4 regions of the Knoellia sp. LjRoot47 genome follow, and region 4 is predicted to be linked to each of the others. Evidence: predicted binding sites of a transcription regulator. Region 4 holds the regulator's gene; each other region holds the start of a gene.
The links. Region 4 encodes LexA, which represses DNA repair genes until DNA is damaged. Its sites were predicted from a motif close to TCGAACANNTGTTCGA; they were not measured.
Positions count from the first base shown of each region.

Region 1: ACSQ11_RS04615 (DUF222 domain-containing protein) is a predicted target of LexA. The motif match lies at 1,756-1,771, and genes of this name have one in related genera.
Region 2: ACSQ11_RS07070 (DUF222 domain-containing protein) is a predicted target of LexA. The motif match lies at 1,645-1,660, and genes of this name have one in related genera.
Region 3: ACSQ11_RS06910 (DUF222 domain-containing protein) is a predicted target of LexA. The motif match lies at 2,338-2,353, and genes of this name have one in related genera.

Region 1 is NZ_CAXUQS020000001.1:923,217-927,988, forward strand. It holds gene ACSQ11_RS04610 (cation diffusion facilitator family transporter) at 1-55, opposite strand, end outside; gene ACSQ11_RS04615 (DUF222 domain-containing protein) at 123-1,742, opposite strand; gene ACSQ11_RS04620 (DUF2207 family protein) at 1,884-3,080, shown strand; gene ACSQ11_RS04625 (nucleoside deaminase) at 3,136-3,630, shown strand; gene arr (NAD(+)--rifampin ADP-ribosyltransferase) at 3,656-4,615, shown strand; gene ACSQ11_RS04635 (VOC family protein) at 4,633-4,772, opposite strand, start outside.
Region 2 is NZ_CAXUQS020000001.1:1,449,302-1,454,073, forward strand. It holds gene ACSQ11_RS07065 (sugar-binding transcriptional regulator) at 1-2, shown strand, start outside; gene ACSQ11_RS07070 (DUF222 domain-containing protein) at 33-1,631, opposite strand; gene ACSQ11_RS07075 (sucrase ferredoxin) at 1,775-2,671, shown strand; gene ACSQ11_RS07080 (AMP-binding protein) at 2,729-4,462, shown strand; gene ACSQ11_RS07085 (NAD(P)/FAD-dependent oxidoreductase) at 4,465-4,772, shown strand, end outside.
Region 3 is NZ_CAXUQS020000001.1:1,412,589-1,417,360, forward strand. It holds gene ACSQ11_RS06900 (crotonase/enoyl-CoA hydratase family protein) at 1-115, shown strand, start outside; gene ACSQ11_RS06905 (molybdopterin-dependent oxidoreductase) at 121-2,256, shown strand; gene ACSQ11_RS06910 (DUF222 domain-containing protein) at 2,361-3,797, shown strand; gene ACSQ11_RS06915 (acyl-CoA dehydrogenase family protein) at 3,864-4,772, shown strand, end outside.
Region 4 is NZ_CAXUQS020000002.1:371,799-376,570, forward strand. It holds gene ACSQ11_RS16465 (LysM peptidoglycan-binding domain-containing protein) at 189-590, opposite strand; gene lexA (transcriptional repressor LexA) at 775-1,527, shown strand; gene ACSQ11_RS16475 (sunset domain-containing protein) at 1,624-3,576, opposite strand; gene ACSQ11_RS16480 (Sir2 family NAD-dependent protein deacetylase) at 3,728-4,609, opposite strand.

The sequences.
Region 1 (4,772 bases), on a different contig from region 4:
TGAAGAGGCTCTCCCCACCGGTCTGCTCCGACGCGTCGTCCGAGTTCTCGCTCACCTGGCCCACTCTGGCACTCGGTCGGCGCCGACGGTGGTCCGAGCGCGACCTGGCGGTCCCGAGGTGGTCAGAACGGGATGACGTCCGGGCGTGGTTCGCGCGGAGGAAGGTCGACGTGGAGGTCGCTCCAGTAGCGGTCCACGTGGACGGGGCGCCGCAGTCCGTCGTCGGGTCGGTGACGGCGAGGTCGGGAGCGGGCGTGCCCGGCGAGCAGCTCGTGGAGGTGGTCGTCGAGCAGGCTGAGGTCGAGATGGCCGGTGCGTGCGGCCGGAGGTCGGTCGACCGCGGGCGGGTCGGGCGGAGCGGCCGTGTCACGAGAGGGGGGCGCGGTGCCGCCGAGGTGGAGGTGGTCGATGGCGGAGGTGGTCGAGCGCACAGCGGTGGGGTCGGTCCAGTCGACGGTGCCATCGGGGTGGAGGCGCGCGGTCCATCCGTCGCGTTGCTTGATGCGGTGGTGGCGCCGGCACAGGGCGATGAGGTTGGTGGGGTGGGTGGGTCCGGTGGGCCAGGGTCGGACGTGGTCGAGGTCGCACTGGCGGGCGGGGGTGGCGCAGCCGGGGAAGCGGCACCGCCCGTCGCGGAGCCTGACGAAGCGGACCATGGCGGCGGGGATGCGGTAGGTCCCGGTGTCGGTGGTGGAGGTGCCGGTGAGGTCGCGTCCGGGGGCGAGCCCGGCGGGGACGTCGCCGCCGACGAGGGCACCGGTGGCGGGGTGGCAGGTCAGCCCCGTCGTTGCTCCGTGAGTGCCGGATGCGGCGCGGGCGAGCCAGCGGGCCGGGACGAACGTGGTGCCGGGGGTGTCGAGCCCGCCGACCTCGCACCAGCCCTGCATGTCACGACCAGCACTGGCGTCACGTGAGGTGCCGCCGAGCGCCGTCGCCGCGGATTCCGGCTCGGTGTCTCGGGCGCGGGTGGCGTGGACGACGACACGCACGTCGGCGTGGTCGAGGACGAGCTGGGTCAGGGCGTCGGCGCGGGCCTGGGTGAGGTTGTCCGCGTTGCCCTCACGCACGATCTGGCGGGCGCGTTCGGTGATCGCGGACCAGGCGAGGCGGGCGGGTCCGGTGGGCAGGTCGGCGCGCCACTGGTCGGTGCCGTGCTCACCGGTGGTGCGGGTCAGCCCACGCCGCTCGTGGGCGCGTTCGGCCTCGTCGGCCACGGCGTCGGGGAAGAGCCGGGCGACGGTCCGGGCCACGAACCGGCGCAGCGGCCCGACCGTCAACCCCTGCCAGTGCGGGCGGATCGCGTCGACCACGGCCGCGGCGTGGTCAGCGGGCAGGAGGTCGGTCTCCTCGGTGACGACCGCGGCCCGTCTCTGGTCGAGCTCTCCGGCAGCCATGGCGTGGACCACGGCCGGGGTGCGGGTCAGCTGGTGGATCGCGTCGGTCACCCGGTTGGTCGCGACGTGTGTGGAGACGCCCAGGCGGGGTGCGGCGAGCTCGGGGGCGTCGAGGCGCTGGTGACCCAGGCCGTGGTGGACCTCGACCTGCGTGCCGTCCTCCTGCCGCACCGGGTCGATCGCCGACAGGTGCGCGAGCGCGACCGCCTGCCTCGCGCAGGCGGCGTCGATGTCGCGCTGGGCCTCCTCGATGACGTCGAGGAGCTCCTCGGTGGTGAGGGTGTGTGCGCTACCCAGCAGGACGGCATACGCGCCCTGACGGGCCGTTGTCGCGGTGCTGGGATCCATGACTAGACGCTACCCGAACAGGTGTTCGAAAGCAAGAATCAAGCGCGCGAATTCGGTTCTGCCGCAGGCGAACACGCACACCTCGACACGCCCGCGCAGCGACCGCAGGCCCTCGCCCGCACCCGGCCCTACAGTGACCTCGTGCCTGCCGACCTGACACCCCTCGAGGTCCTCGGCGGCCTCGTCCCCCTCGTCGTCGCCACCCTGACGCTGCTGCTGTTCCGCTGGCGACGACGCGACGAGGTCTACACCCAGGTCACGCCGGGTGAGGTGCCGCGCCTGGGCTCGGGCGACAGCTCCGCGCGGGTGCGTCGCGGCGTCGAGTGGAACGGCTCGGTCGCGCCCCGGTTCCACGTCCCCGACGACTCCACACCTGCCCTCTCGGGCGCGGTCGTCGACGGCATCGTCCACGGTCGCGACCTCACCGCCACCCTCGTCGACCTGGCCCTGCGCGGCATCGTGAGCCTCGAGAAGGAGGGCGACGACGACTGGCGGGTCAGCCGCACAGGGGTGGGCGAGGACTCGATGGCTGCGCACGAGCGCGTCATGCTCGACGCCGTCCTCGGTGGTGCGACCTCGGTGCGGCTGAGCGAGCTGCGGCGCGCCGAGGTGGCCCAGCGCTGGCGCGAGGCGGAGATCGCCGTCTATCGCGCCGTCGTCGACCGTGGCTGGTACGCCAAGCACCCACGCTCGCGCAACGGCTGGCTCGCCGCCCTCGGGCTGCTCCTCGTCGTGGGCGCGGCCGTCGCCGGGGTCGCCTCGGGCGTGGCCGACGACCACTGGCGCTGGGTGCCGCTCGGAGTCGGACTCGGGGTCGGCGGCGCGCTGCTCATGCGCCTCGGACGTGGCCGCACCCCGCGGACGGCGGCGGGGTCGGCGGCACGCATCCAGGCCCTCGGCTACGAGAAGTACCTCGCCACGGCCGAGGCCCACCAGCTCCGGCGCGAGGAGCTCGCCGGCGAGGTCCGCTCGATGCTCCCGTATGCCGTCGCCTTCGGTGTCGCTCCGCACGTCGCCTCGGTCCTCGGTGACGCCCTGCGGGCGGCCCGCCTCGCCGACGGCGCGCAGACCGCACTTGCCCTGGCGGTGGACGGAGCGCTGGATCCCGGTGTCTTCCAACTGGTCTCAGGTCTCGTCGACCTCGGCGGCGACCTCGACGTGCCGGACCTCGGCGCCCTCGGCGACCTCGTGCCGGACGACGCGTTCACGGCGCTCGTCGACGGATTCGAGGGACTGGGGTCCGCCCTGTCGTCGTTCGCCGGCGGGATCGGTGACGTCATCCCCGACGGCGACGTGCTCGACGGCTGCGACGGGTGCAGCGGCTGCATCGACTTCTGACGGGCGGCGGTCCGGCGTCGCCCACGTCCGGCCCGCCGTCTGCCACGATGACGGCATGTCGCTCGACGATGCCGACCTGACCCACCTGCGCCGCTGCGTCGAGCTCTCGCGCGAAGCCCTCGACGACGGCGACGAACCGTTCGGCTCGGTGCTCGTCGACGCCCAGGGCACCGTCCTGCACGAGGACCGCAACCGCACCAAGGAGGGCGACCAGACGCGTCACCCGGAGTTCGAGCTGGCGCGCTGGGCCGCCACCCACACCGACCCCGAGGATCGCGCCGGCTGCACCGTCTACACCTCCGGCGAGCACTGCGCCATGTGCTCGGCAGCGCACGCGTGGGTCGGTCTCGGACGGATCGCGTATGCCGTGTCCACCGAACAGCTCGTCGGATGGCTCCGGGAGTGGGGCGTCGACGCCTCGCCCGTCCTGCCGCTGGCCGTGCAGCAGGTCGCGCCCGGCGTCGTCGTCGACGGGCCCGCACCCGAGCTCGAGGACGAGGTGCGGTCGCTCCACGCCCGCAAGCACGGCATACGGGACGCCGGCCGCTGACACGCGCCGTGTCAGACTCGCTGACGTGGGGACGACGAGGAAGACGGGCGATGTCGAGCTGACGACTGACGACCTGCGCGAGGTCGTCCGGTATGCCGTCTCGTGCGCCGAGCCGGTCCTCACCCTCTTCGAGCGCGCGAGTCCGCACGACTCACGTCCCGCGGCTGCCCTCGAGGCGGCCCGCATCTTCGTCGACGGCGCCCCCCGCTCCCGCCTGCAACGGACCTCCGCGACGGAGGCGCACCGGGCGGCGAAGGACGTTCCGGACGAGGCCGCGGGGCACGCGGCGACGGCTGCGGGAGATGCGGCTGCCGCGGCATACCTGCATCCGCTGGCGAAGGCGACCCAGGTGCGGCACATCCTCGGAGCCGCGGCCCATGCGGCCCGAGCGGCGGAGATCGCGCGGGGCGAGGACAAGGTGGTCGCCGAGTACGTCCTGCACGCCGCAGCCAAGCGCGCGACATCCGAGCTGCTCGATGTGCTGTCGCGCTACCCGCGCGCGCCCAGGGGGCGTAGCCGGGTCAGCGAGCTCATGGTCCAGCTCGACAGCCTCCTGCGCGACCCGCCTCCGACCCCGCGCGTCGTCGACGACGAGGGTCCGTTCTTCCACGGCACCCGCGCCGACCTGCGCCCGGGGGACCTGCTCACGCCCGGCTGGGGGACGAACTACGACTCGGGGAAGACGTCGAACCACATCTATCTCACGGCTTCGCGCGACGGCGCGCCGCTCGCCGCGGCGCTGGCCCGAGGCGAGGGTCCGCCTCGCGTCTACCGGGTCGAGCCGACCGGCACGATCGTCGACGACCCCAACGTCACCGACAAGCGCTTCCCCGGGAACCCGACCCGGTCCTACCGGACGACCGAGCCGCTGCGGGTCCTCGAGGAGGTCGTCGGGCTGACGTTCCCGCCCGACGAGACGGTGCGGCACATGCGGGCCAGGGTGGCCGAGCTCCGCGAGCTCGGCATCGAGGCGATGGACGACTGACCGACGCCCTCAGGGCGTCAGCCGAGGCGCTCGGCCAGGGCGACGATGATCCCGTCCGGGCCGCGAACGTAGGTCATCCGCCAGACGTCCTCGTACTCGCCGATCCCGCCGACGAGCCCGTAGCCCTCCTGCGCGAGCCGGTCCACGATGCCGCGCA
Region 2 (4,772 bases), on a different contig from region 4:
GATGTGAGTGACCGGGGCCGCCCGTCACCGCTTCAGAAGGGGATGACGTCGGGCCGGGGTTCGCGTGGTGGTGGGTCGTAGGTGAAGCCCTGAGGCCAGTAACGATCGATGGAGAAGTGCGTCCGGTTGAGGCCGTCGTGACCGCGTCCGGAGCGATGCATGCGGTGCGAGTGGTCGATCGGTTCGATGAGGTCGTCCTCGAGGAGGCTGAGGTCGATGTGTCGCGTCTGCGGTGGTGATGGCTGCGGCGGTCGGTCGGGGCTGCGGGGCGTGGTGGCGCCGAGGTGGAGGTGGTCGATGGCGGAGGTCGTCGAGCGCACAGCGGTGGGGTCGGTCCAGTCGACGGTGCCATCGGGGTGGAGGCGCGCGGTCCATCCGTCGCGTTGCTTGATGCGGTGGTGGCGCCGGCACAGGGCGATGAGGTTGGTGGGGTGGGTGGGTCCGGTGGGCCAGGGTCGGACGTGGTCGAGGTCGCACTGGCGGGCGGGGGTGGCGCAGCCGGGGAAGCGGCACCGCCCGTCGCGGAGCCTGACGAAGCGGACCATGGCGGCGGGGATGCGATAGGTCCCGGTGTCGGTGGTGGAGGTGCCGGTGAGGTCGCGTCCGGGGGCGAGCCCGGCGGGGACGTCGCCGCCGACCAGGGCACCGGTGGCGGGGTGGCAGGTCAGCCCCGTCGTTGCTCCGTGAGTGCCGGATGCGGCGCGGGCGAGCCAGCGGGCCGGGACGAACGTGGTGCCGGGGGTGTCGAGCCCGCCGACCTCGCACCAGCCCTGCATGTCACGACCAGCACTGGCGTCACGTGAGGTGCCGCCGAGCGCCGTCGCCGCGGATTCCGGCTCGGTGTCTCGGGCGCGGGTGGCGTGGACGACGACACGCACGTCGGCGTGGTCGAGGACGAGCTGGGTCAGGGCGTCGGCGCGGGCCTGGGTGAGGTTGTCCGCGTTGCCCTCACGCACGATCTGGCGGGCGCGTTCGGTGATCGCGGACCAGGCGAGGCGGGCGGGTCCGGTGGGCAGGTCGGCGCGCCACTGGTCGGTGCCGTGCTCACCGGTGGTGCGGGTCAGCCCACGCCGCTCGTGGGCGCGTTCGGCCTCGTCGGCCACGGCGTCGGGGAAGAGCCGGGCGACGGTCCGGGCCACGAACCGGCGCAGCGGCCCGACCGTCAACCCCTGCCAGTGCGGGCGGATCGCGTCGACCACGGCCGCGGCGTGGTCAGCGGGCAGGAGGTCGGTCTCCTCGGTGACGACCGCGGCCCGTCTCTGGTCGAGCTCTCCGGCAGCCATGGCGTGGACCACGGCCGGGGTGCGGGTCAGCTGGTGGATCGCGTCGGTCACCCGGTTGGTCGCGACGTGTGTGGAGACGCCCAGGCGGGGTGCGGCGAGCTCGGGGGCGTCGAGGCGCTGGTGACCCAGGCCGTGGTGGACCTCGACCTGCGTGCCGTCCTCCTGCCGCACCGGGTCGATCGCCGACAGGTGCGCGAGCGCGACCGCCTGGCGTGCGCAGGCGGCGTCGATGTCGCGCTGGGCCTCCTCGATGACGTCGAGGAGCTCCTCGGTGGTGAGGGTGTGCGCGCTACCCAGCAGGACGGCATACGCGCCCTGGCGGGCGTCGGTGGCGGTGCTGGGGTCCATGACCACACGCTACCCGAACAGGTGTTCGAAAGCAAGAATCAAGCGCGCGAATTCGGTTCTGCCGCAAGCAAACACGCAGCGCGTACCTGAGGAGTTGTCATCGGATCCGCACCCGACGCCACCGGGCACGTAGCATCGGGCGCGTGAGTCCCGAGACCGTCCGCTGCTCCAACCTCTCGCGTGAGAGCGGCGAGCCGATGCTCGGCTCCGCCCCCGTCGCCCGCCGCTGGCTGCTCATCGAGCACCCCGGGCCGTGGGCCAGGAACCACCTCGACACCCCGCCGCTCTCGGGAGCCCTCGCCGACGTCATCGACACCGGCTGCGCCGAGCTCCAGGGCCGCTCGCTCCTCGTCCGTCGTCACGGGCGTCGCGCTGCCGGCGAGGCACCCTCCTGGTATGCCGTCGACTCGGCCCGCGGGACCTGGGTCACCGGCACGTGGCGCACGAGCGAGGACCTCCGGGCCGCCGTCGCCGCGATGGGGGCGCCGCTCACCCAGTCGGAGACCCTCGCCGAGCCGATGCTGCTCGTCTGCACGCAGGGCACCCGCGACGCGTGCTGCGCCCTGCGCGGCCGGCCGATCACCGCGGCCCTGGCCAAGGTGTGGCCCGACGAGGTCTGGGAGTGCACCCACCTCAGCGGCCACCGGTTCGCCGGCACGTTCCTCTCCATGCCCGACGGCACCTGCTACGGCGGCGTCGACATGGCCGGCGCCGTCGACATCGTCCGGGCCCACCGCGCGGGCGAGGTCGACACGGCACACCTTCGCGGCGTCTCCCGCTTCTCGCCGGCGGTCCAGGCGGCGACTGGCTCGGTCCTCGCCGAGCACGGACCCGCGTCCGTGACCGCCGCCCGCCCCGGCGCGGTCGAGGTCGTCTCCGAGACCGTCACCCGGGTCGAGGTCATCGGCGACGACCCGCTGCCCGACACGACGTGGGTCGAGGTCACCGCCGAGGCGCTCGAGCCGGCGCCGCTGTCGTGCGGCAAGGGCCCGGGTGACCACACGGCATACCGGACCGCGGTCGTGCCGGCGCCCTACTGACCGACCGGACCACTCGACGGGGTGGCGCGCACCGCCAGGTCGGGGCAGGGTGAGCCCATGACTCCTCCGGCGCCGTCGGCGCTCCCTGCGAACCCCGCCACCGACCGCTACCGGGCAGCGCGTGACCAGATCCTCGGGTGGCGCGGCAACCACGAGGACGCCGTGCGGGAGTTCGTGTGGCCCGACCTCGGCGAGCGGTTCAACTGGGCGGTCGACTGGTTCGACGTCATCGCCCGCGGCAACGACTCCACGGCGCTCGTCGTCGTCGAGGAGGACGGCTCGTCGATGGAGATCACATTCGACGCCATGGCCAACCGCTCCGACCGTGTGGGTCACTGGCTCGCCGAACGCGGTGTGGCACAGGGCGATCCGGTCATCCTCATGCTCGACAACCAGGTCGAGCTCTGGGACTGCATGCTCGCCGTGATGAAGCTCGGCGCCGTCATCATGCCGACGACCTCCGCGGCCGGGGCGAGCGACCTCGAGGACCGCGTGTCCCGCGGCGGTGCGCGGCACGTCATCACCAACGCCTCCCAGGTCGACAAGCTCGCCGGCGTCCCGGGGGACATCACCCGGATCAGCGTCGGTCCCGCGGACGGCTGGCACGACCTGCGTGATGCGTATGCCGTCGACTCACCTCCGCTGCCCCACCCCGGGACCGCGCCGGCCGACCCGGTGCTCCTCTACTTCACGTCGGGCACGACGAGCCGACCCAAGCTCGTCGAGCACACGCAGGTGTCGTACCCCCTCGGCCACCTGTCGACGGTGTTCTGGCTCGGGCTCCAGCCGGGCGACGTCCACCTCAACATCAGCTCTCCGGGTTGGGCCAAGCACGCGTGGTCGTGCTTCTTCGCGCCGTGGATCGCCGAGGCGACGATTCTCGTCTACAACTACGCACGGTTCGACGCACCGGCGCTGCTCGACGTCCTGCGCGAGCACGAGGTGACGACGTTCTGCGCTCCGCCCACGGTGTGGCGCATGCTCATCAACGCCGACCTGTCCGACGGTCCGGGGTCGCTGCGGGAGGTCATCGGCGCCGGTGAGCCGCTCAACCCCGAGGTCATCGCCCAGGTGCAGGACAAGTGGGGGTTGCCGCTGCGCGACGGCTACGGCCAGACCGAGATGACCGCCGCGATCGGCAACACCCCCGGGTCGCGGCTCAAGCCGGGCTCGATGGGCCGGCCCCTGCCCGGGTGTCCGGTCGTGCTCGTCGACCCCGCGACCGGGGAGCGGGTCGTCGGTGCGGGGGAGGGAGAGCTGTGCCTCGACCTGTCGGCGTCACCGCTGCCGCTCATGACCGGCTACCAGGGTGACGCCGAGCGCAACGCCGAGGCCATGGCCGACGGTTTCTACCACACCGGCGACGTGGCGAGTATCGACGAGGACGGCTGGATCACCTACGTCGGGCGCACCGACGACGTGTTCAAGGCGAGCGACTACAAGATCAGCCCGTTCGAGCTCGAGTCGGTGCTCATCGAGCACCCCGCCGTCGCCGAGGCCGCGGTCGTGCCGGCGCCCGACGAGCTGCGCCTCGCCGTGCCCAAGGCCTACGTCGTGCTCGCTCCCGGGCACGAGCCCGACGAGGAGACGGCGCGCTCGATCCTCGCCTACGCGCGCGAGCACCTGCAGCCGTGGCAGCGGGTGCGGCGGCTCGAGTTCGGCGAGCTCCCCAAGACGATCTCGGGCAAGATCCGCAGGGTCGAGCTCCGGGGCCGCGAGGAGGAGCTCGCCGGTGGCGGGGTGGAGCGAGCCACCACTGAGTGGCGGGACGACATCCTCAGGACGGAGTGACCGTGGGGGTTGCGGTGGACGCCGACGTCGTCGTCGTCGGTGCGGGGCCGGCAGGTGCGGCCACCGCACTCGGTGCCCTCCACGAGGACCCGTCGCTGCGCGTGCTGCTCCTCGACCGCAGCGACTTCCCGCGCGACAAGTCCTGCGGTGACGGCATCGCACCACACGTCCTCACCGCGCTCGCGCAGGTCGGCGCGGAGGACGTCGTCGACGGTTGGGCGCCGCTCACCCGGCTCGAGCTCTCGCACGGTGACGTCCGCGTCGAGGGCGACATGGAGCGCGAGGTCCACGTCGTCCCGCGAGCGGTCCT
Region 3 (4,772 bases), on a different contig from region 4:
GCTCGAGCAGGCGCGCCTGCTCATGGGAGCCAACGCGGCCGAGGCGCGGCGCGCGGCCACGCGACGGGAGCGGCCGGCATACAAGCCTCGTGCCGGGATCGACCCGCGCGGGTGACCTCGGTGACGAGCGGCGCGGGTGGCGAGGCCACGACGACACGGCACATCACCTGCGTGCTGTGCGAGGCGTCCTGCGGTCTGCAGGTCGCCCTGCGCGGCGACGAGATCGTGAGCATCAAGGGGCACGCCGAGGACCCGCTGTCGCGGGGCCACATCTGCCCCAAGGGCGTGGCGCTCCAGGACCTGCACACCGACCCGGACCGGCTGCGGCGGCCGGTGAAGAGGGTCGGCGACGAGTTCGTCGAGATCGGGTGGGACGAGGCGATCGAGCTCGCCGCGGACCTGCTCCACGGTGTGCAGAAGAGGCACGGGCGCGATGCGGTCGCGACCTATCTCGGCAACCCCAACGTCCACAGCGTCGGCGCCCTGACCCACGTCACCGCGATCCCGCGCACGCTGCGGAGCCGGCACGTCTTCAGCGCGACGAGCGTCGACCAGCTGCCGCACCACGTCGTGGCGTGGGCGATGTACGGCCACCAGTTCCTCCTCCCGGTGCCGGACATCGACCGGACGCGGCTGCTCGTGCTCGTCGGGACGAACCCGATGGCGTCGAACGGCTCGCTGTGGACGGTGCCCGACTTCCCGGGCCGCCTGCGCGAGCTGCGTTCTCGCGGTGGGCGGCTCGTCGTCCTCGACCCGCGCCGCACCGAGACGGCGGCGGTCGCCGACTCTCATCATTTCGTGCGTCCGGGCACCGACGCGACGGTGCTGCTGGCGCTCGTCAACGTCGTCCTCGCGGAGGGGCTGGCGCGGCCGGCGGCGTACGTCACCGGGATCGACGAGCTGCGGGTGGCGGTCGCGGACTTCACGCCCGAGCTCGCGGAGTCGGTGAGCGGCGTTGCGGCAGAGGTGATCCGGGCTCTGGCACGCGATGTCGCCGCGGGTTCGGCGGCGGTGCACGGGCGGATGGGGGTGTCGACTCAGGAGTTCGGCGTGCTGTGCCAGTGGGCGATCCAGTGCCTCATGGCGATCACCGGCAACCTCGACCAGCCCGGCGGCACCATGTTCACGACCCCGGCGATCGACATCGTCGGGCGAGGGTTGGTGGGGCGCGGCCATCGGGGCCGGACGCACTCGGCGGTGCGTGGGCTGCCGGAGTTCGGTGGCGAGCTGCCTGTCTCGGTCATGGCCGAAGAGATGGAGGGGCCGCGGCAGGCCATCCGCGGGCTCATCACGATCGGGGGCAACCCGGTGTCCTCGACCCCGGCGGGAGGTCGGCTGTCGGAGCGGATGGCCGAGCTCGAGGCCGTCGTCGCGATCGACCCCTACGTCAACGAGACGACAAGGCACGCGCAGGTCATCCTGCCGCCGACGGGCCCGCTCGAGCGCGACCACTACGACCTGATCTTCCACACGCTCGCGGTGCGCAACACGGCCCGGTGGTCACCGGCGCTGTTCGAGCGGGGGGAGGACCAGCGGCACGAGTGGGAGATCGCGCGCGATGTGGTGCTCGCGCTGGGGCGCCTCGGTGGTCGGCGGATGCCGCTCAAGCAGCTGGTGCGGCTGCGCGCCTCCCCGCGTCTCACCATCGACGTGCTGCTGCGGTCGAGCCGTCGCGGGCTGTCGGTCCGGCGGCTGGAGCGAACTCCGGGCGGGGTCGACCTCGGCGCGCTCGAGCCCAGGCTGCCGGAGCGGCTGCGGACGCCGGAGCGCACGGTCGTCCTCGCGCCTGCGGTCGTGACGGACGGGCTGTCGGCGCTGCGCTCGCGACTGCCCGCGCTGAGGCGCGCGGCGCACAGCGACGACCTGCTCCTCATCGGCCGCCGGCACCAGCGCGACAACAACTCGTGGATGCACAACACCGAACGGCTCACGAGGGGGAGGCCGCGCCACCAGCTGCTCATGCACCCCGACGACCTGGCGTCACGCGGGATCGTCGACGGTTCGGTCGTCACCGTGACCTCCGAGGTGTCCTCGCTCCAGGTCGAGGTCCGCGCGACCGACGAGGTCATGCCCGGCGTGGTGTCGCTGCCCCACGGCTACGGCCACCGGCGTCCCGGGGTCCGGCTGAGCCGGGCCGTCGAGGTGCCGGGGGTGACGATGAACGACCTCACCGACCCGGCCCGGGTCGAGGGCGTGTCGGGCAACGCGGTGCTCAACGGCGTGCCCGTCGTTGTCACACCTGCGGTGGCTGTCTGACCCTCGAGTCGAGGGAGTCGTTCTGGTCCGTTTGGGCTGTGCCACAACCGAATTGGCTGTGGACAACTCCACTCGATGTCATCGAACAGGTGTACTATTGGTGCATGGGGACGGGGAGAGAGTCGAGCGACGGACCAGTGGTCCAGATCCGCTCCGTCCTGTCCGCGTTGGCCGACTTCGCCGCCGAGGGGCTCACCGAGGCCGAGCGGGTCGAGGCGGTGGCCGCGCTGGAGTCGCTCAAGGGTGCGACCGCGGCTGCGCAGGCACGGTTGACCGCTGCCGCCGTGGTGGACCGCGAGCAGCTCGGTGAGGACTCCCGGAGCGTGCGCGCCGACCTCGCCCTGGCACGACGGTGCTCGCCGACGCTGGCTGACCAGCACGTCGGCGTGGCCCGCGCACTCGTCGAGGAGATGCCCTCGACGATGGGCGCTCTTGAGCGCGGCGAGATCAGCGAGCGTCGCGCCACGATCGTCGTCCGCGAGACCGCCTGCCTGAGCAGGGAGCACCGCGCCGAGGTCGACCGGCGCCTCGCCCCGACGATCGGCACGCTGAGTGACAAGGCGCTGGCCGCGGCCGCACGCCGGGCGGCGGCGGCGCTCGACTCGGAGTCGCTCGCCGAGCGCAACCGGCGGGCCGTCGCGGGTCGACGAGTGTCCGTGCGACCTGCGGCCGACGGCATGGCGTGGTTGTCGGTCCTCGGCCCCATGGCCGAGGTCATCGGTGCCCACGTCGCCCTGGTCCGCGCCGAGGGACAGCGCCACGTCATCGACGCCGATCTGCCACCCGCCGAGTGGGAGGCGGCAGCCGCCGCAGCTCGTGACGACACGCGCGGCAAGGGTGCCTGGCTCGCGGACCGGGCCCTCGAGCTCCTGTCCGGACGCGCGAAGGGGCAGCCGCAGGCGGTCGAGGTCGACCTCGTCATGACCGACCGCACGCTGCTTCCGGCTGCCTTCGGGGGTGGCCGACCCGACGACGACGTCGCCGTGGTCCCCGGCTGGGGTCCGCTCCCGGGCTGCGAGGCGCGGGACCGGGTCGCTGCCCTCGTCGAGTCGGGCGTCACGGTCTGGCTGCGTCGGCTCTTCACCGACCCGACCGGTCGTGATCTCGTCGCCATGGACTCGACCCGGCGACGCTTCCACGGCGGCCTGCGCCGGTTCCTCGAGCTGCGCGACCCCACCTGTCGTATCCCGTGGTGCGACGCCCCGGCCGTCGAGGTCGACCACGCGGCAGCCGTCCATGCGGGTGGTGCTACCTCCGGCGGCAACGGCGAGGGCCTGTGCCAGCGTCACAACCTCGTCAAGGAGCTCGACGGCTGGCACGTCCGGGTGGAGTCCACCGGCCTCGACGGCACGGGAGCACACGGCATACGGATCCAGACACCGACAGGTCGCACGCACGACTCGACCGCCCCGCCGATCCTGGGGGAGGGCTGGGAGTCGCAGCCCGTCGATGCGCACCCGCCGGACGACGCGGACGAGCTCGGCGAGCGCTTCGGTGACTGGATCGACCACGCGCGCGAGGGCCACTACTGGGCCGCCTGACGACCCTGCACCTCCAGTGAGCCATCCCACTGTCCGCCTAAGCGTGCGCTCACCTAAGGTCGGGGGATGGACTTCTCACCGTCGGCGCGTTCGCTCGACCTCGCGCAGCGTGTCCGCGCCTTCGTCGACACCGAGATCGAGCCGGCCGAGCGGGTCATCGCCGCCGACATCGCGGCCCGCCGCGCGGCCGGTGAGGACCCATGGCCCGCGCACCCGCTCATCGCCGAGCTCCAGGGCAAGGCGCGCGAGCAGGGCCTGTGGAACCTCTTCCTCCCGGCCAGCCACGAGGGTCCGTATGCCGTGCAGTTCGGCACCGACGGCGGCTCCGGTCTGTCGAACGCGGAGTACGCCCCGATCGCCGAGGCGATGGGCCGCTCCTTCTCCGCGCCGCTGGTCTTCAACTGCAACGCCCCCGACACCGGCAACATGGAGGTGCTGCTCAAGTACGGCACCGACGAGCAGAAGGCCGACTGGCTCGAGCCGCTGCTCGACGGGCGGATCCGCAGCGCCTTCCTCATGACCGAGCCCGGGGTCGCGTCCTCGGACGCCACCAACATGGAGGCGACGGCCGTCATCGACGGCGACGAGGTCGTCCTCAACGGGCGCAAGTGGTGGTCGACCGGTGTCGGCAACCCGGACTGCAAGGTCGCGATCTTCATGGGCGTCACCGACCCCGAGGCGTCGCGCCACTCGCGGCACTCGATGGTGCTCGTGCCGTTCGACCACCCCGGCGTCAAGGTCGAGCGGATGCTGTCCGCCTTCGGCCAGCACGACGAGCCGATCGGGCACGGCGAGGTCTCGCTCACCGACGTGCGGCTACCCGTCACCAACATCATCGCCGGACCCGGCCGGGCGTTCGAGATCGCCCAGGGCCGCCTCGGTCCCGGCCGCGTCCACCACTGCATGCGCCTCGTCGGCCTCGCCGAGCGCGCGCTCGAGCTGGCCTGTGAGCGGGCCACGACCCGGACCGCCTTC
Region 4 (4,772 bases):
GAGGCACAGCGTCACGTAGTCACTGGAGAGCCGCCCACACACTCCCGGGCACGGCAAAGGGCGCCCCGCGCAACAGTGGCGGGGCGCCCTCCGTGCTGAGCCGGCGAGGGGTCGAAGCTCGCTCGAGGACTCAGGCCCGAACCGGGGTCGAAGCGGCTCGGAGTGTGTGGACCGTCAACGCAGTCACATCAACCCTGGGGGATGACGATCGTCTGGCCGGCCTTGACCTGCGCGCTGCTCAGGCCGTTGGCGAGCTGCAGCTCGGCGACCGCGGACGTGACCGGCATGCCGCCCATCTGCTCGGCCGCGATCTGCGACAGCGTCTGCCCCTGCTCGACCGTCACGGTGACCGGCGCGACGGATGCCGACGCTCCGCCGGTGAGACCGACGAACGCGGCCACGAGGGCGAGGAGGAGGACCGTGCTCGTGATGACGAGCCGACCGACGCGGGTCAGACGCAGCGCCGGCCCCGCGACCTCGCGGACCGACTCGCCGGTGGGCACGAGGACCAGGCGCGGACGCTCGGGACGACGCGTCGGGAGCGGGACGGCATACCCGGCTGCGGTGTCGTAGGCGACAGCTGCACTCATGAGGTCCTCCTGGGTCGAAAGGACGTTCGATAGAACGTCTGTACGATTTCTAGCACGGATGTTCGACTACTTCAAGACACGCCTCGAACAGATGTTTGAAACACCTGCTCGAACTCCGTACTCTGACGTCATGTCGAGAAGCCAATCAGGCACCTCTGACAACGCCCCTGCGAGGAGACGAACCATGAGCGACAAGCGCCGCCAGGACGCCGACGACGCCGCCGTCCACGAGCTGCCCGACCGCGACCCCGGCGACGGCACGCTCACCGTGCGTCAGCGCAAGGTCCTCGACGTCATCCGCAACTCGGTCGACCGTCGTGGATACCCGCCGAGCATGCGCGAGATCGGCCAGGCCGTCGGGCTCACGTCCCCGAGCTCGGTATCGCACCAGCTGCACGCCCTCGAGAAGAAGGGCTACCTGCGCCGCGACCCCAACCGCCCCCGTGCCCTCGAGGTCGTCTCCCCCGACACCCCGAGCGACATCCGCGGCTACCGCGGCGGCGCGGCCCCCGACGACGTCGACGCCGACCTCGACCCGACCGGTTCGGGTGACGTGCGCCCCGAGGCGAGCTACGTCCCGGTCCTCGGCCAGATCGCCGCCGGCGTCCCGATCCTCGCCGAGGAGACGGTCGACGAGGTCTTCCCGCTGCCCAAGCAGATCGTCGGCGAGGGGTCGCTCTTCCTGCTCAAGGTCGTCGGCGAGTCGATGATCGACGCCGCCATCTGCGACGGCGACTGGGTCGTCGTGCGCCAGCAGCCGACGGCCGACAACGGCGACATCGTCGCGGCCATGCTCGACAACGAGGCGACGGTCAAGACGTTCAAGCGCAAGGACGGCAAGGTCTGGCTGATGCCGCACAACCCGGCCTTCGACCCGATCGACGGCGACCACGCGACGATCCTCGGCAAGGTCACCGCGGTCCTGCGCCGCGTCTGAGCTCAGCCCGTCACAGACGTGACGCCAGACCAACCGTCGAATGAAGCGGCGGCGACATCCCACGCGGAATGTCGCCGCCGTTCTGCTCAGTCCGGGTCAGCGCTTGGAGGCCCGGTACCCCGCCGCAACAGCGGCTGACTGAGTGCGGAAGCACTCCTCAGGGTTCGTTATGGCGTAGTAGGCGCCGCCCGGCATGTGGTAGATCATCGAACTGGCGTTGCCCTTGATCGGGGCCCAGGAGGGGCAGCTCGAGAGGCTGATCGGCACAGTCCTCGACGGGTAGCCCACAGCGCCTGTGATCCCAGAGGTCCTTGCCACAGTGGCGAACCCGGCCTTGCTACCCGTCACTCGCACACTGATCTTCTTCCCCACAACACCCGTCCCCAGACGTAGCGTCGAAGCCGTAGCCCCAGACAGGGCGGCACCATTGGCGAACCATTGATAGCGGAAGGTCGTTCCTGCAGTCCATGCCCCCGGGCGCGCGGTGAGGGCGTAGGTCACGAGCGTTGAGCCCGCGACGGACGGCGCTGCTGTCGCGGGAACACGCAGGGTCGCGGCCGAGACCCTTGCGATGGTGGCATATCCAGATTTGCGTCCGGTGACGCGAACGGAAATTCGCTTGCCGCTTGTCGTGCTGCCCAACGTGTACGTCGACCCCGTGGCACCGGGAATGACGACTCCGTCCGCGAGCCAGGCGTACGACAGGCTGGTGGACGCGGACCATGTCCCTGGCCGAGCGGTCATACGGCCGCCGAGCATGGGGGTGCCTGCCACCGTCGGCGTCCCAGCGGTGAGGACCCGAGCGGACTGCGCCGAGAATCGGCCCACTGTTAGATGTCCCGCCTTGGATCCGGTGACCGAGACCGAGATCCGCCGGTCCCGTTGGGCCGTACCCAGCTTGAGCGTCGCGGTGGTCGCACCAGCAACGGCACGACCGTCCGCGAACCACTGGTACCGCAACGTGGCGCCCGTCGTCCAGACCCCGGGCCGCGCAGTGAGGGGCTGGCCGTAGGCGAAGTAGCCGGAGATGCCGGGCGAGGACCAACGCATGACCCTTTTCGTGGCCGCGGAACCACGGGTCACCGTGGCATAGGCCGGCTTGGATGCAGTGACAGCGACATGGAGGGCCTTCCCGTCCTGCGCGGTCGTGAGTGTGAATGTCCGGCCGGTAGCTCCGGGGACAGGCGCGCCGTCGGCAAACCACTGGTAGGTCACCGCGGTGCCGGTGGCCCAAGCCCCGGGCCCCGCAGTCAGAACGCTGCCCACCATAGGAAGACCCGCAATGGATGGCGTACCAGGCGTCACGACCAACGCCGAACGCTCGCTCGTCCGCGACGCAGGTGCATGTCCGGCGAGTGACCCGTCGACACGAACCTCAACCCCCTTGTTCGCATGGGCGGCGGTCAGGACGAGGGTGCGCTCCGTGGCGCCAGCCACCGGCGTGCCACCAACGAACCACTGAAAGCCGAACGCGGTCCCTTCGGCCCACCCGTCGGTGCTCGCCGTCAGCCGGTACCCCACCGCGAGGTTGCCCACAATGACCGGGACTGCAGTCGTCAGCGGTGCCAACTCAGCAGGGGCGAGGGTGCGTCCAGCGGCGAAGACGGTCCCTCCTGGGCAGTCACAACGCTCGGACGTGAAGAGCATGACAGTGAACACACCCGAGCGCGAGTGCTCGAAGGAGCGGGAGACGTGCCCGGTCCGCGAAATCTCGGTTTCGTCAACCAGGGACGCCCCGGGGCCACTGCCGTACCCATGGCTGACGACCGTCTCTCCGCTGAACGGGAACGCCGTCGCGTCACCCTCATAGATCCCGAGACGAACCGGACCCCAAGCAGGTGCCTCGCCGTCGGCGTAATGCTCGTAGTCGAAGGCCACGTCGAAGCCTTGGGCCGTCGGCTCGATCGTGACGTTCGACAGCGTCGGCAAGGCGTCGCCCGTGTCCCCGATCACGATGTCGGAGTCGACACCAATGGCGCCGACGGGTGTGGTCCGGTAAGCGGCGTCGGATGCCGACGCCTGCCCCAGACAGAGCATGAACGTCAGCACGCCGACCAGAAGGGCACGGGCAGAGCACAGCAATGGAGACCCCTAGACCACGATTGGAAGCCGATGTCTATCTGGCTCGGCACCCGAATGCTAGGGGCCGTTCGCGCCGGTTGTGGCGTTTTCCCAGAACTCGTCGGCACATCGTCGCAGGTCAGGCGATGCCGACCGCGACCTGAGAGGCCAGTGCCGACAACGTGACGCCGAGCGACGCATCGATCCGGTGCGTCGTCTCGGCGTCGCCGCGTGTGGGGCCCCTCGTGATGACGACGACCGGTATGCCGTGTGCCGCCGCCCGTCGTACGAACCGGTAGCCGCTCATCACCTTGAGCGAGGAGCCGAGCACGACGAGCACCGGCGCGGCGTCGGTGAGAGCGAAGCAGTGGTCGACGCGGTCGCGCGGAACGGACCCGCCGAAGAAGACGACGTCGGGCTTGAGGGTGTCGTCACCGCACACGAGGCAGCGCGGCGCGACGAAGGTCCGCACCGCCTCGTCCGCGAGGACGATGTCGCCGTCGGGCCGGATCTGGCTGCTCACCTGCGACCCGTCGGGCACCGAACCGAGCGCCCGCGCGCCGAAGCCCGGGTTGGCGTCGTGCATGAACGCCTGCACGAGGTCACGATCGACCCGCTCGTCACAGGTGAGGCAGACGACCTCGGCCAAGGAGCCGTGCAGCTCGACGACGCCCCGGGTGCCGGCGTCCTGGTGCAGCCCGTCGACGTTCTGGGTGATGACGTCGCCGAACACGCCCGACCGCTGCAGGGCGGTCACCGCGAGGTGACCGGTGTTGGGCTCGGCCGCCGTGAACCGCTGCCACCCGATGAAGCTGCGCGCCCAGTAGCGCTGCCGCGCCTCGCTCGTGGCCGTGAACTCCTGGTGGGACATCGGGGTGACCCGTCTGGTGCCGTCCGGCCCGCGGTAGTCGGGAATCCCGGACTCGGTCGACATACCTGCGCCGGTGAGGACGAGCGCAGGTCCGCGCTCGCTCAGCAGGTGCGCCACATCGGCGACGCTCACTGCCCGGGGGACGTCCACACTCACCCGGACATCGTAGGCAGGCCGACCGACAGGGCCCAGTCGCCCGAGGGCGAACGATCTCGGCCACGGCCCCAGCCATGGCCCCAAGCGCACCGGCCATGGCCCCAGGCGCACCGGCACACACCGCGTCGACCCGGCGCCCTCGCCGCCGCTCACTCCC